DNA from 2 places in the Nocardioides sp. NPDC057772 genome. Region 2 is predicted to be linked to the other one. Evidence: riboswitches for the same ligand, from Rfam matches in the RefSeq annotation. Region 2 holds a riboswitch; the other holds the start of a gene.
What was found. A riboswitch is a leader RNA that binds a small molecule or an ion and turns the genes downstream of it on or off. The one in region 2 is predicted to bind cobalamin.

Region 1: linked by a shared signal. The riboswitch ahead of ACFVJS_RS19170 (nitrite reductase) and the one ahead of ACFVJS_RS03370 (FecCD family ABC transporter permease) in region 2 are both predicted to bind cobalamin.

Annotation. Positions count from the first base shown of each region.
Region 1 covers NZ_JBHVKN010000131.1:5,693-13,578, forward strand. The annotation lists gene ACFVJS_RS19155 (sulfite exporter TauE/SafE family protein) at 1-648, shown strand, start outside; gene ACFVJS_RS19160 (ion transporter) at 715-1,554, shown strand; gene ACFVJS_RS19165 (aldehyde dehydrogenase family protein) at 1,616-3,058, shown strand; cobalamin riboswitch at 3,099-3,303, shown strand; partial or broken gene ACFVJS_RS19170 (nitrite reductase) at 3,360-3,551, shown strand; gene ACFVJS_RS19175 (precorrin-8X methylmutase) at 4,194-4,847, shown strand; gene cobJ (precorrin-3B C(17)-methyltransferase) at 4,844-6,385, shown strand; gene cobM (precorrin-4 C(11)-methyltransferase) at 6,382-7,158, shown strand; gene bluB (5,6-dimethylbenzimidazole synthase) at 7,158-7,775, shown strand; gene ACFVJS_RS19195 (hypothetical protein) at 7,824-7,886, shown strand, end outside.
Region 2 covers NZ_JBHVKN010000009.1:39,259-47,144, reverse strand. The annotation lists gene ACFVJS_RS03395 (cobyrinate a,c-diamide synthase) at 1-296, shown strand, start outside; gene ACFVJS_RS03390 (cobalamin biosynthesis protein) at 293-1,219, shown strand; gene ACFVJS_RS03385 ((2Fe-2S) ferredoxin domain-containing protein) at 1,207-1,563, opposite strand; gene ACFVJS_RS03380 (ribonucleotide reductase N-terminal alpha domain-containing protein) at 1,703-3,400, opposite strand; gene ACFVJS_RS03375 (ribonucleotide-diphosphate reductase subunit beta) at 3,400-4,398, opposite strand; cobalamin riboswitch at 4,523-4,740, opposite strand; cobalamin riboswitch at 4,831-5,013, shown strand; gene ACFVJS_RS03370 (FecCD family ABC transporter permease) at 5,127-6,146, shown strand; gene ACFVJS_RS03365 (ABC transporter ATP-binding protein) at 6,143-6,988, shown strand; gene ACFVJS_RS03360 (ABC transporter substrate-binding protein) at 6,985-7,886, shown strand, end outside.

The sequences.
Region 1 (7,886 bases), on a different contig from region 2:
GTGGCCATGTTCGGCGTCACCGGCGGCACCATCGCCGGATCACGGCGCGAGCTGCGAGGTCAGGGTAGGCGGATCGCCTGGCTGGCCCTGGCCTCCTTCCTCGGTGGTGCCGTCGGTGCGGCCCTGCTGCTCACCACGCCGGCCGAGGCGTTCGAGGCGGTCGTGCCCTGGCTCGTCGGGGCCGGTGCGATCCTGCTGCTGCTCCGCGACCGGATCCGGGTCTGGGCGGCAGCGCTCGCGACCACGAGGGCGCCGCGGCGGGTTCCGCTCGGCCACGAGCGGCGGCGTACGGTCGCCCGCGGGTTCGCCTGGGGCGCGGCCGTGTTCGTGCTCGGCATCTACGGCGGCTACTTCGGGGCCGGCGTCGGCATCATCGCGCTCGCGGTCCTCGTCCTCGAGCGCACCGAGGCGCTCGCGATCACCAACGCGGTCAAGAACGTCGCTACGGGCGTTGCCAACGGCACCGCCGCGGTCGCGTACGTCTTCTTCGCTCCGGTCGACTGGCCCGCCGCGGTCGCCCTCGGCGTGGGCGCCGTGCTCGGTGGCTTCCTGGGGCCCGCGATCGTCCGGGTCGCGCCCGAGCGCCCGCTGCGTTGGCTGGTCGGTCTGGCGGGTCTCGGGCTCGCGCTGCACCTGGCGACCCAGTAGATCGTGTGCAGTAGGCTCCGGGCCGCTGTCACGGGTCGCAGCCAGGTCTGAGGAGGACAACCGTTCATGGGTTCGAGCAACGTCTCGGTGCGCGATCGGGTGCGTGCGCTGGTCGACAACGAGACCTTCCAGAAGATCATCATCGGCGTGATCATCGTCAACGCGGTGGTGCTCGGCGTCGAGACGATGGTGCCCGAGCACCTGGCCCACGAGCTGGCGCTCTTCGACAGCCTGCTGCTCGGGGTCTTCGTCGTAGAGCTGGTGCTGCGCCTGGTGGCGTACGGCCCGAAGTTCTTCCTCGACCCGTGGAACATCTTCGACACCGCGATCGTGGCGATCGCGCTGGTGCCGGCGACCGGGCCGATGTCGGTGCTGCGGGCGCTGCGGATCCTGCGCGTGCTGCGCCTGGTCAACTCGGTCCCCTCGATGCGTCGCGTCGTCGACGGCCTGATCGCGGCGATGCCGGGGATGGGCTCGGTCGCCGCGCTGCTGGTGCTGATGATGTACGTCGCGGTGGTCATCTCGACCAACCTCTATGGGGAGATCGCGCCGGACTACTTCGGCGACCTCGGCACCAGCGCGTTCACGCTCTTCCAGACCATGACCGGCGAGGCCTGGCCCGACATCGCCCGCGAGGTGATGGCCGAAGATCCCTCGGCGTGGATCTTCTTCGTCGTCTTCATCCTGGTGATGACCTTCGCGGTCCTCAACCTCTTCCTCGCCGTCGTCGTCTCCGGCATGGAGAGCGTCGAGACCCTCACCAAGCACGAGGAGGAGTCCGACGCCGAGATGATGGCCATCCTGACCTCGCTGCGCGAAGACCTCACCGCCGTACGCGAGGAGCTGGCCGTCACCCGGGCCGAGCTGCGGAGCGCAGGGACCGCCGGCGACGAGGTCCAGCTCTGACTTCCGCTGGGCGGAAGCTGGGCCTGGTCAGGGTGTGGCGCCGGTCATAGCCTCGGGCGTCATGAGCATCTGGGACGAGAAGATCTTCGACGGAGCCTTCGTGCCCGGCGGCGCCGGGACGATGGCAGTGACGGCCCCCGCGACCGGGGAGACCATCGCCACGATCGGCCAGGCCGACGTCGCCGACCTCGACAAGGCGGTCGCGACCGCCAAGCAGACGCAGCGGACCTGGGCAGCGCTGCCCTACACCGAGCGCGCCGCGGTGATGACCAAGGCGGCCGCCATCCTCGAGGCAGACCCCGACCGGCTGACCCGCTGGCTGGTGCCGGAGGCCGGGTCTGGCCAGGGCAAGGCCGGCTTCGAGGCGATGCTGGTGACCTCCGAGCTGAACGCGGCCGCGGCGCTCGCGGCCCAGCCGTACGGACAGATGCTGCGCAGCATGAAGCCGCGGGTCTCGATCGGCCGGCATGTCCCGGTCGGCGTCGTCGGCGTGATCAGCCCGTTCAACTTCCCGGCGATCCTCTCGATGCGCTCGGTCGCTCCGGCCCTGGCGCTCGGCAACGCGGTCGTGCTCAAGCCGGACCCGCGGACGTCGATCTCCGGCGGTCTCGTGCTCGCCGAGATCCTCGCCGAGGCCGGGCTGCCCGAGGGGCTCCTGCACGTGCTCCCGGCAGGCGCCGAGGTCGGTGCCGCACTGGTCGCCCATCCGGACGTGCCCTGCATCTCCTTCACCGGCTCCACAGCCGCCGGCCGCAAGATCGGTGAGGCCGCCGGCCCGCTGCTGAAGAAGGTCCACCTCGAGCTCGGCGGCAACAACGCACTGCTGGTGCTGCCCGACGCGGACATCGACGCCGCGGCCTCCGCCGGCGCCTGGGGATCCTTCCTCCACCAGGGCCAGATCTGCATGACCACCGGTCGTCACCTGGTCCCCAAGGACAAGGTGGAGGAGTACGCCACCAAGCTGGCCGCCAAGGCCGAGGCCATCTCGGTCGGCGACCCGACCGATCCGGCCAACGCGCTGGGCCCGATCATCGACGAGCGGCAGCTCAAGAGCGTGCACGACATCGTCGAGGGCACGGTCGCGGCAGGTGCGACGCTGCTGGCCGGTGGCACCCACGACGGGCTCTTCTACCGTCCGACGGTCCTCGCCGACGTACCCCTGGACAGTCCGGCCTTCAGTCAGGAGATCTTCGGCCCGGTCGCCCCGGTCGTGGGCTACGAGAGCGTCAAGGAGGCGATCGAGATCATCAACTCCTCCGAGTACGGCCTCTCGGTGTCGCTGCTCACCGCCAACCCGTTCAAGGCCTTCGAGCTCGCCGACCGGATCACCTCAGGAGCGGTGCACATCAACGACCAGACCGTCGACGACGAGGCCGTCGCCCCCTTCGGCGGTGCCAAGGCCTCCGGCGTCGGCGGCCACTTCGGCACCTCGGCCAACATGGACACCTTCTGCGACATCCAGTGGGTCACGATCCAGTCGGAGATCGAGCGCTACCCGTTCTGAGCGTCGTAGCAAGGCTGGCTGTCCGTTCGTCGCCGACGCCAGGTAGTCTCGCCCTGCCAGTCGTACTCCATGCCTGATGGGGTCAGGGAACCCGGTGAGAGTCCGGGACTGACGCGCAGCGGTGAGGATGACGGGCGGGCACGCTCTTCTCCCGGGAAGGGCAGCCACTGGAGCCTGGCTCCGGGAAGGCGCTCCGCTCCGATCGATTCCGAGTCCGAAGACCTGCTGGCTCTGGCGGCGCCCGCCGCCAGGTCACCACGTGTCCCGCGGAAGGGCACATGACCGCAGAGCAGGTGTTCTGATGTCGCGAGTCCGATCCGACCGGTGCCCGGGAGTCGGCCGTCCGTGGCCGGCCGAGGACGGTCTCCTGGTGCGGTTGCGCCTGATCGGCGGGTCCGTCTCCTCCGCCTCGCTGCTGTCGCTGGTCTCCGTCGCCGAGACCTACGGCGACGGCCGCGTCTATCTCACCGGACGCGCCAACCTGCAGGTGCGCGGGCTGCCCGCCGTCGACGGTGCCCTGCCCGCTGAGGTGCTCACCGCGCTGAAGGCGACTGGTCTGGTGCCGGCGCAGACCCACGAGCTCGTACGCAACGTGATGGTCTCCCCGCAGACCGGGCTCGCCGGGGGACGGGCCGACCTGCGCGGCGTCGCCGCGACGCTGGACCGGCTGCTGTGCGCCTCGCCGCGGCTGGCAGCGCTGCCCGGGCGGTTCCTCTTCGTGCTCGACGACGGCCGCGGCGACCTGGTCTCGCGCGAGTGCGACCTCGGGCTGGTGGCGCTCTCGGAGGCCGAGGGTCAGCTGCGTGTCGGCGACTCGTGCGGGCCGGTCGTGCCGCTCACCGAGGCCGCTGGTCGGCTGGTCTCGTTGGCCACCCGCTTCCTGGACGTACGCGGAGAGGGGCCGTCGGCGCCCTGGCACGTCTCCGAGCTCGACCGCCCGCTGGTCGAGCCGGTCGAGGCCGACTCGCGGATGCCGGCGGAGGCTCCGGAACTGGGGTTCGGCGAGGTGCTCGGCGGCGAGCACGTCGCGGCCACCGACGGCGCCCTGGACCGGGCCGCCGTCGAGGCGCTGGTGGAGCGGGCGCCGGCGGTCGTGGTGACGCCGTGGCGCGGCGTACTCGTGCCCACACCGCCGGTGCGTCCGACCCGGCGCTACGACTACATCGACCAGGGACCGGCGATCTACGTCGACTCCTTCGCGACCATCCGGCGCGAGGCCGACCTCTCCGCGGTACCCGCGGACGCCGAGCGGCTCGCCGTCCGGATGATCCACGGCAGCGGCCAGGTCGATCTCGCCGCCGACCTGGACATCCACCCCGGCCTGGTGAAGGCCGCGCGCGGCGCGCTGGAGGCTGGCGCACCGATCCTGTGCGACGCGACGATGGTCGCCACCGGGGTCACCCGCAGCCGCCTCCCGCGCGACAACGAGGTGCTCTGCATGCTCGGCGACGACCGGGTCCCGGCGCTGGCCCGCGCCTGGGGCACCACCCGCACCGCCGCCGCGCTGGCGCTGTGGGAGCCCTATCTGGAGGGCGCGGTGGTCGCCATCGGCAACGCCCCCACGGCGCTCTTCCACCTGCTCGAGATGATCCTCGACGGCGGCCCGCGGCCGGCCGCGATCGTCGGCTGCCCGGTCGGCTTCATCGGCGCCGCCGAGTCCAAGGAGGCGCTCGCCTCCTTCGCCGACGACCACGGCATCGACATCCCCTACGTCACCGTCCGGGGCCGCCGTGGCGGCTCCGCGATGACCTCGTCCGCACTCAACGCACTCGCCCAGGAGCAGGAATGAGCGTCCCGACCCCTGGACGGTTCACCGTCGTCGGCATCGGCCCCGGCGACCCCGAGCTGATCACCCTCAAGGCAGCCCGGCTGATCGGTGCGGCCCCGGTGGTCGCCTATCACGCCGGCGTGCGCAAGCAGTCCCACGCCCGCCGCATCGCGTCCGCGCTGATCCCGGCCGACGCGGTGGAGGAGGAGCTGCGCTACCCGGTCACGACGGGCACCACGAGCCACCCCGGCGGGTACGTCGGGGCGATGGCCGAGTTCTACGAGTCCTGCGCGGTCCGGCTCTCGGCCCACCTCGACGCCGGCCGCGACGTGGTCTTGCTCGCCGAGGGCGACCCGCTCTTCTACGGCTCCTCGATGTATCTCCACGACCGGTTCAAGGAGGTCTACGAGACCTCCGTCGTGCCGGGTGTTCCCGCCTTCGCGGCCGCCACCGCGGCCGTCTCGACACCACTGGTCCGCCAGACCGACGTGCTCACGGTGCTGCCGGGCACCCTGCCCGAGCCCGAGCTCGCCCGGCGCCTGGCCGACACCGAGGCCGCCATCATCATGAAGCTCGGCCGGACCTTCCCGGCGGTTCGCTCCGCGCTGGCCGCGGCCGGTCGGCTCGAGGGCGCCTGGTACGTCGAGCGTGCCTCGCAGCCCGAGGAGCGCTGGCTGCCGGTGGCCGACGTCGACCCGGAGTCGGTGCCGTACTTCTCGCTCATCGTGGTCCCTGGCGACACGGCTCCCGCTCCCGCCTCGGCAGACCGCATGCGACAGACGTCCTCGGCGGCGTCGTCGGTGGCCGAGCCCGTCGAGACCGCGGCACGCGGGGAGGTGCTCGTGGTCGGGCTGGGGCCTGGACCCGACCGGTGGTTGACGCCCGAGGTGAGTGCGGTGCTGGCGGAGGTCGGCCATGTCGTCGGCTACGCGCCGTACGTCAACCGGGTGCCGCAGCGCGCCGGGCTGCAGCGGCACGCGTCGGGCAACACGGTCGAGGTCGACCGGGCGCGGCACGCGCTGGACCTGGCGCTCGCGGGGGAGCGGGTCGCGGTCGTCTCCGGCGGCGACGCCGGGGTCTTCGGGATGGCCTCCGCCGTCTTCGAGGCGGCTTCGGACCCGGCCTACGCCGACGTACGCGTCACCGTGCTGCCCGGTGTCAGCGCCGTCCAGGCGGTGGCGGCGCGGGCGGGCGCGCCCGTCGGCGCGGACTTCACGGTGATGTCCCTCTCCGACCGGCTCAAGCCGTGGTCCGTCGTCGAGGACCGGCTGCGCGCGGTCGCTGCCGCCGACCTGGTGCTGGCGATCTACAACCCCGCCTCGCGCTCGCGCACCGAGCAGATCGGCCGGGCTCGCGACGTACTCCTCGAGCAGCGCAAGCCCGACACCGTCGTCATCGTCGGTCGCGACGTCGGGCGGGCCGAGGAGTCGCTGACGGTGACCACCCTCGGAGAGCTGGATCCGGCGACCATCGACATGAAGTGCCTGGTCATCGTGGGGGCGAGCTCGACCCGGGTGACCGCGGCCGGGCAGGTCTGGACGCCGAGGTTCGTGCTGTGACCATCCAGCAGACCATCCAGCAGACCACCCAGCAGACCGTCCACTTCGTAGGCGCCGGCCCCGGCGCCGCCGACCTGCTCACCGTACGCGCGACCCGCCTTCTCGAGGCTGCCGACGTCGTGCTCTACCCCGGCACCTACCTCGACCCCGAGGTGCTGGCGCACTGCAGCCCCGAGGCCGAGCTGGTCGACACCCAGAAGCTCGACCTCGACCAGATCGTCGGCGCGATCGTGGCCGCCCACCGCGACGGCAAGCAGGTCGTACGCCTCGTCTCCGGCGATCCGTCGGTCTACTCGGCCGTCGCGGAGCAGACCCGGCGCCTCGACGTCGCCGAGGTGCCGTGGGACGTGACGCCCGGGGTGCCGGCCTACGCGGCGGCAGCCGCGCTGGTGGGACGGGAGCTCACCGTCCCGCTGGTGGCCCAGTCGGTGGTCCTCACTCGCACCCAGGCCCGGTCGACGGCCATGCCGGAGGGGGAGTCGCTGGCTGCGTACGCCGCCACCGGTGCCACGGTGGTGCTCCACCTGGCGATCCGGCGCACCCGCGAGCTGATGGCCGAGCTGCTGCCGTTCTACGGTCCGCAGTGCCCGGTCGTGGTCGTCTACCGCGCCAGCCAGCCCGACGAGCTGGTGCTGCGCGGGACGGTCGCGACGATCGCCGACGCGGTCGAGGAGGCCGGCCTGCGCCAGGCCGCCGTCATCCTCGCCGGGCCCGCGCTGGCCCGCGACGGTGGCGAGTCGTTCCTCTACGACGCTGCCCGGGTGCGTGCCTGATGGACCTCTACGACGCCATCAACCGCCGCCGCGACACCCGCGCCGAGTTCACCGGTGAGCCGGTCGCTCCGGACGTACTGGAGCGCGTCCTCTCTGCCGCGCACGCCGCCCCGAGCGTCGGGATGTCGCAGCCGTGGGACTTCGTGCTCGTACGCGACGCCGACCGCCTCGAGCGCTTCCACGCGCACGTCGCGACCGAGCGCGACACCTTCGCCGCCACGCTGTCCGGCGAGCGCGCGGAGACGTTCTCCCGGATCAAGATCGAGGGCATCCGCGAGTCCGGGCTGGGCATCGTGGTCGGCTACGACCCGAGCCGCGGTGGCCCCAACGTCCTCGGCCGCCACGCGATCGCCGACGCCGGCCTCTACTCGGTCGTCTGCGCCATCCAGAACCTCTGGCTCGCCGCCACCGCCGAGGGCCTCGGCGTCGGCTGGGTCAGCTTCTACCGCGAGGAGTTCCTGCGCGACCTGGTCGGCATGCCCGAAGGTGTACGTCCCGTCGCCTGGCTCTGCGTCGGTCATGTCGAGGGTCTGCCCGATGTCCCCGACCTGGAGCGCTTCGGCTGGCGCCACCGCTCACCGCTCTCGACGGTGGTCCACGAGGAGACGTTCGGGTAGTCCGTCAGAATCGGCGGGTACATCCTCTTCGATCATGACGGTGTCCTGGTGGACACCGAGCCCTGGTACTTCAGGGCCGGGGCACGAGCCTTGGCTGCGATCGGTGTGACG
Region 2 (7,886 bases):
CCGAGCGCGCGAGCGCCGAGGCTCGTGACCGCGCCGAGCGGATCACCACCTGGCGGGACCACCTCGAGGCGGGCTTGCGAAAGCTGGGGATCGAGTACGTCCCCTCCACCGCCTCCTTCGTCCTGGCCCGCCCCGGCGCCGGGGTCCGGGAGGCCCTGCGCGAGCAGGGCATCGCCGTACGCCGGGCCGACACCTTCCCCGGGCTCGGCCCGGACTGGGTGCGGATCGCGGTGCGCCCCGAGGAGCCGACGGACCAACTCCTCACCGCCCTGCGGGAAACCAGGGGAGACCGGTGAGCCCGCGGGCGATCGGACTGTTGGCCGGCGTCGCGCTCGATCGCCTGCTCGGCGATCCGCGGCGCTACCACCCGGTCGCCGGCTTCGGCACGGTCGCGATGAAGGCGGAGCAGGCTTGGTACGCGGACGACCGCACCCGAGGCGTCCTCCACACCGCGACGCTGGTCGGGGGAGCGGTCGTCATCGGCGCTGCCGCCGAGCGACTCGCCCACGGCAGGATCGGGACGATGCTGGTGACCGCGGCCGCCACCTGGGCGGTCCTGGGCGGCCGCTCGCTGGAGCGCGAGGCGTTGGCCGTGCACGAACACCTGGACGAGGGGGACCTGCCCGCTGCGCGGCAGCGGCTCACCCACCTCGTCGGCCGTGACACCGCCGAGCTCGACGCCTCCGAGGTCTCCCGGGCCGTGATCGAGAGTGTCGCGGAGAACACCTCAGACGCGGTGGTCGCGCCGCTGGTGTGGGGAGCCGTCGCGGGCGTGCCCGGCCTCCTCGGCTACCGCGCCACCAACACCTTGGACGCGATGGTCGGCCACCACAACGACCGCTACGAGCACTTCGGCTGGGCCAGCGCGCGCCTCGACGACCTGCTCAACTTCCCCGGCTCGCGCCTGTCCGGCCTGATCACCCTGACCGCGATGCCGTCACGAGCGAGACAGGCCTGGCGGGCCTGGCGTCGCGACGCCGCCCAGCACCCGAGCCCGAACGCCGGCGTCGTCGAGGCCTCCTTCGCCGGTGCCCTCGACATCCGCCTGGGCGGCACCAACCGCTACTACGGCAACCGGGTCGAGCACCGTGCGGTGATGGGCGACGGCCGCGCCGCCACCCCCGCGGACGTCGTCGGCGCCACCACCCTGGCCCGCAAGGTCGGTATCGGCGCGGCCCTGGTCGCGGCGGCGTATGCGGCGGTCGCTCAGCGCCCGTGACGGAACGCCCGGGCCATCACCGCGGGTGGTGCCTCGGCGATGCCCGGCCCGCCGGCGCGGGTCCACTCGGCCAGCGCGTCGGTGACCTGCTCCGTGCCGGCCCGGGCGACCCAGACGGGCTTCGCCCCACGCTGCCGCCCCTCGGGTGAGGGGCCGACGACCACGACGTCTGCCCGTTCGCACGGGCCGAGGCAGTCGGCGATGCGTACGGTCGCCGACTCCCCGGCCGCCGCGTTCAGCGTGCTGAGCACGGCGGCATGGTCCACCCCGGGCGACTTCCGCTCGGTCCCGCAGCAGCAGCCGCGGCAGACCGTCAGCGTCGGCCGCCCGGCGGGGGCGCTCATCCTTCGCAGGCCTCGCAGTCCTGGCCGTTCTCGATGGCACAGACAGCGGCGTCGGTCCAGTCGTCCCAGCTCAGGTCGTCGATGGCGTCGGTGGGGGTCGGGTTCTCGTTCATGATCATGCCTCTGTCGTCGAAGTCGGTCAGTTGGTCCGGGTCTGCTTGCTGGCCTGGACGCCGGCGCGCGAGCGCAGGTAGTACAGGCTCTTGATGTTCGGGTCGAGCAGCGCGAGCTTGTGGATCTTGCTGATGTACTGCGGGGTCGCGTCGGCCTGGAAGAACAGGTTCAGCGACTGGGCCTGGTCGATGTAGACCTGGCGGTCGGACGCCCGGGCGAGCAGGATCTCTTGGTCGATCTCGTAGCCGGTCCGGAAGACCTCCTTCTCGAGGTCGTCGAGCCACGAGACGTGCTGGACCGAGCCACCGTGGTCGATGATGTCGGAGATGTGGGCCTGGTCGTAGACGCCACGCTCCTTCATCACCTCGACGAGGTTCTGGTTGGCCCGCGGCATCTCGCCGGCCGAGGTGGTCTGGTTCCAGACGTTGGCGACGTACGGCTCGATGCCCTGGCTGGTGCCGCCGACGATCACCGCGGTGCTCATCGTCGGCGCGATCGCCATCAGATGGGAGTTGCGCCGTCCGACACACCACTCCGGGATGCCCGCGACCGAGCCCATCCACCGCGAGGCGGCATCGGCACGCGACGAGATCCGCTCGAAGATGTCCTTGTTCAGCGCCGCCGCCTTGTCCGACTCGAACGGCACTCGCTGCTTCTGCAGGTAGTCGTGGTAGCCCATCACCCCGAGGCCCAGGCTGCGGGCCTTCTCGGTGTAGCGCACCGCCCGCTCCAGACCGCGGATGGTGCGCGCCTTGCGCAGGAACGCCTCGGCGACCGCGTCGAGGAAGACGGTGGCGACGTACGCGGTGTCCTGGTCCTTCCACTCGTCGTAGGTCGACAGGTTCAGCGAGGAGAGCACGCAGGTGTAGGAGTGGTCCTCGTCGCTGAACAGGGTGATCTCCGAGCACAGGTTGGAGGCCTTGTTGGCCAGTCCGTTGGCCTTGTAGGACTCGGTCTGGGCCGCGTTGACGGTGTCGACCTTCCAGATGTAGCCCTTGCCCAGCACCACCCGGATCTTCAGCACCCGCTGGTAGCGCTCCAGGGCGTCCTTGTCGCCGGCGAGCATCCGGTCGATGAAGGCCTGGCTGAAGATCCAGCCGACGTTCTTGTTGGCCGGCTCCCGGAAGATCAGGTCGGCGAGCTCGTAGAAGTCCGGGTGATCCACGGGCAGGTAGCCGGCCCAGGAGCCGCGGCGGGTGGCGCCCTGGCTGATCTGGTTGGTCATCTCCACGAAGTTGCAGAAGACCGGGACCACACCGTTGGCCTTGCCGTTGTCGCTGAACTTCGCGCCGCGGGGCCGGACGTCACCGAGGTACGCCGAGGTGCCGAACCCGTTCTGGGACAGGATCGCGGCTTCCTTGAGGGTCTCGTAGAAGCCCCAGACCGAGTCCTCGACGTAGGAGCCCTCGCACGAGACCGGCAGGCCCCGGTCGGTGCCGAGGTTCGACAGCACCGGCGTCGAGGGGGAGAGCCAGCCGTTCCAGATCGCCTCGAAGAACGGCTCTGTCCAGGAGACGCCGTCCTCACGGGGGTACATCTCGTCGGCCAGCCCGCCGGCGGTGGCCGCGATGGTCTCGTAGCGCTCGCGGACGCTCTGGTCCGCGACGGTGTACTTGGCCTTGAACATCGCGTAGCCCGCGGTGGTCATGAAGGCAGGCACGGTGCCCTCGGCCTGCAGTGCCTTGCGCTCGGCGGAGAGCGCCTCCCAGCTGGTGCTGCTCATCAGAACTCGAACTCCGTCTCGCCGATGTTGCGGTTGTATTCGTTGCCGGTGACCTGGAAGAAGTCGTGGAACTGGGTGCCGTTGATGCCGGCGTAGAACCACTCGGCGACCGGGTTGGTCTCGACCCCGAACAGCGGCTCCATCCGCATGTTCTCCAGGGTCATGTCGATGCGGGAGCGCACGAAGGCCTCCAGGTCGGTCTGCTCGATGCCGGTGATCGGACCGTCCGCGAAGAGCATCTCCACGATCCGGGCCTCGTGGGCGTAGAGGTGCTCGGCGACACCGCGGACGCGGGCGAAGAGGTCGTCGCGCTCGGCCTCGAACTTGTCGGCCGAGACGGTCGCGGCGTACTCGTCCAACGTCGTGTTGAACAGCCAGGCGCCGCCGGTGGCGTGCAGGTTCTCGTCGCGGGCGGAGAAGTTGATCCCGCTGATCACGTTCTGCAGCAGGTTCTTCCCGCCGGACTGGAAGTGCTTGAGGAAGGCGAAGTTGGAGTAGAGCACGCAGTTCTCCATCAACGTGAAGACGCTCAGCGCGTAGAGCAGGTCCTCGTCGGCGATGGCGTCCCACACGAAGGCGATCCGCTCGGCCAGCACCGGGTCGTTCTTGTAGGAGTCGTAGAACTCCTCGGTGTCGATCATCAGCGTCTTGTTGAGCTTCGCGTAGAACGGCGCGTGCATGTTCAGCTCGGCAAACGAGAAGGCGTTGGTCATCATCTGGATCTCGGGCCGCGGGAACGCGTGGAAGAGCCGGTCGCCCCACACCTCGCCGCCGAGGATCAGCTCGTAGATGGTGAACAGCTTCAGCGTCGTCTTGACCGCGGCCTGCTCGGCGTCGGTCATGTTGACCAGGAAGTCCTGCTTGTCGTTCTCGACCGGGATCTCCTCGGCCGTCCAGAAGATGCTGCGCTGCTTCTTGGCCAGCTCCTCGGCCATCGGATAGTCGAAGACGTACGCCGACTTCTCGGTGCGGATCGGTAGACCCTCGGTGTCGATCAAGCCCCATGCCCCTCGTTCACGCGGACCCGCGGCCCGCTGGATGTCTCGTGCATCCGTGCCGGGGCAGGAGAGGACGGCGTGGTACGCGCTCGATCCCCTGACCTTCCCTCGAGGTCGCGGACCCCACCAAGAGGTGGGCACTGGCAGGTCTTCGGACTCGTGGGCGTCATCGGGCTCGGTCCTACTGGCCGTCGCTTCCCAGGAGCCGGCTTGCTCCCAGTGCTTCGTGACGGCGGTCGTTCCCACTCACCGCTGCGGGGCAGTCCCGGACTCGCACCGGGTTCCCTCTTGCCTCTCCCGCCCCGTCGCCGGGATGGGAGAACCAGCTGCGGGGACCACTATATGCGGGAATTACATCAATGCAACTTCCTAGATGTTGTGCTTCGACGTGTCGTCGGCAACATGGTCGGCACGCGCCTACGGACACCGTGCTAGCCTCGGCGCCGAGTCGAACGCATCCCGATGGATGCCAGGGAACCCGGTGTGATTCCGGGACTGGCGCGCAGCGGTGAGGGTGACGACGACGCTAAGCAGCCACTGGGGCCGCGTCCCTGGGAAGGCAGCGTCGCCGGTTGAACCCGAGTCCGAAAACCTGTCGGCTCAGATGTACGTCACGGCCCTCGCGATCAGGGTCCAGAGGACTTGAGAGGCGGAGCGCCGTGGAGACGCTGGCCCGTGATGCCCGAGGTACCGCCGGCCGTGCTCGCACCGCCGGCGGAAGGCGACGGGTGCCGTTCGTGCCGCTGATCGCCGGCCTGCTGCTCGCCTCGGCGGCCAGTGTTGTGCTCTCCCTGGCCTTCGGCTCGGAGCGGATCCCCGTCGGCGAGGTCGTCACCGCGGTCGGCGACCGGATCCAGGGTGATGCCCCCGGCAGGTGGGACGTGATCGTGTGGGAGCTGCGCCTGCCGAGAGCCCTGATGGCGCTCGCCGTGGGGGCCGGACTGGCCGTGGCCGGGGCGGGTATGCAGACGCTGGTCCGCAACCCGCTCGCCGACCCGTTCCTGCTGGGCATCAGCTCCGGCGCCTCGGTGGGGGCGACCGCCGCGATCACCACCGGTGCGCTGGCCGGCCTCGGCACCTACGCGGTCTCCGGCGGTGCCCTGCTCGGGGCCGTCGGCTCGGCGATGCTGGTCTGGCTGGTGGCCACCGCGCAGGGTGGGCTGACGCCGATCCGGCTGGTGCTCTCGGGTGTGGTGCTCTCCTCGGGACTCTCCTCCATCGCCTCCTTCCTGGTCTTCATGAGCGACGATCCGCGCGCCGCCGACTCGGTGATGTTCTGGATGCTCGGCAGCGTCGGTGGCGCCAGCTGGGAGAAGCTGTGGCTGCCGGTGGCGCTCAGCCTTCTGCTGGGACTCGGGATGCTGGCTCTGCACCGCTGGCTGGACGCCCTGGCCGCCGGCCCGGAGACTGCTGCCGCGCTCGGTGTGAACGTGGCGGCGCTGCGTACGACTCTGTTCGTGGCTCTGGCCGTGCTCGTCGGGGTCCTGGTCGCGGTCAGCGGTGGGATCGGGTTCGTCGGCCTGATCGTGCCGCACGCGGCCCGGCTGCTCGTGGGCGCCCGGCACAGAGTGGTGCTGCCGGTCGCCGCCCTGGGCGGTGGGCTGTTCCTGCTCTGGGTCGACGTGCTCGCCCGGCTGGTGGCCCGCCCGCAGGAGATCCCGTTGGGGGTGGTCACCGGCGTGGTCGGCGCGCCGCTGTTCCTGCTGCTGCTCGGCCGCGGTCAGTACCGCTTCGGTAGCGAGCGATGAGCGGCGACCTGTCCCGGCCCGCGCTCCGGCTGAGCGGAGTCGCCGCCCGGCTGGGGGAGCGCGACGTGCTCCGCGACGTCGACCTGGACGTACCCGCCGGCACCCGCCTCGGGATCGTGGGCGTCAACGGGGTGGGGAAGTCGACCCTGCTGCGGATCCTGGCCGGCGTCCAGCGCCCGAGCGCCGGGACCGCCTACCTCGCCGACGACGCCGGCCGGCTCTCCGAGACGGTCCGGACCAGGTCGCGCGAGCGCGCCCGCCGGCTGGCGTACGTCCCTCAGGAGGAGGTCGCCTCCGCCGAGCTGCACGTCGGGGAGATGGTCGCGCTGGGCCGGGTGCCACGCACCCGGCCGTGGGCTCGAGGCGGACGCCAGGAACGCGAGATCGTGCGGGCGGCCCTCGACGCCGTCGGGTTGGCCGACCGCATCGACGATCCCTGCGACCGGCTCTCCGGGGGCGAGCGGCGCCGGGCGGTGATGGCTCGAGGTCTCGCTCAGGAGTGCCCGGTGATGCTCCTCGACGAACCCACCAACCAGCTCGACGTCGCCTGGCAGCTGCGCCTCCTGCAGACCGTCGCCGACCGGGTCGAGACCCTGGTGGCGACCATCCACGACCTCGATCTGGCGCTCCGCTCCTTCGACAGCCTCGCCGTCCTGGGCCGGCCGGCCGACAGCGATCCCGACACCGGCCCGGCGACCATCGTGGCCCACGGGCCGCCGGCCGAGGTGCTCGACACCATCCGCGTCGAGCACCACTTCGGCGTCGGCTCGGTCCAGGTGCCACATCCGCATCTGGACCAGCCACACCTGCTCATCCACCCTCGAAAGGACCGACCGGCATGACACAGCGTGCCCCCAGATCCGTACGCCGTCCCCACCTCGCCTGCGTCGCCGCGCTCGCGCTCGGCACGACGATCCTCACGGCCTGCGGAGCGGAGGGGACCGTCGCCGGTGACGCGGCGCGAAGCGCGATCACCGTCGAGAACTGCGGCGAGAAGCTGACCGTCGACGCGCCGGTCACCGAGCTGTACGCCTACGACGGCGGGATCATCTCGATCGCCCTGGCCGTCGGCGCCCGGGACGAGCTCGTCGCCGTCACCGGCCTGGCTCGAGACCAGCAGCTGCTCGAGCTGGCCTACCCCGACGACCGGGTCGACGAGCTCGAGATCGTGGGCGACGACCACCCGACGCTGGAGACCGTCCTGGCGCTCGACCCGCAGATGATGTTCGCGGGCTGGGGCTACGGGTTCAGCGAGTCGCGCAACCTGGTGCCGGAGATGGTGCAGGAGCGCGGCATCGAGACCTACCTGCTCAGCGAGACCTGCCGGCAGGAGGACGGGGCCCGCGGCACCATGGAGGCCTGGACGGCGCTGCGTACCGACCTGCTCAACATCGGCGAGCTGACCGGTCACAGCGCGACGGCGAAGGAGGTCGTCGCCGACATCGACGAGCGTCGCGCCGCCCTGGAGAGCGCTCCGAAGCCGGAGGAGGCGCCGACCGCGTTCCTCTTCGACTCCGGCACCGACGCGATCTTCACCTCCGGCTCCTTCGGCGGTCCGCAGGCCATCTTCGACGCCGCCGGGGTGACCAGCGCCACCGCTGACGTCGAGGACACCTGGACCGAGGTCGGCTGGGAGCGCTTCGCCGCCGCCCAGCCGGATGTCATCTACTTCGTCGACTACCCGGGGCAGTCCTACGAGGAGAAGGTCAAGGTGCTCAAGGCCAACCCGGCCTCTCGCGA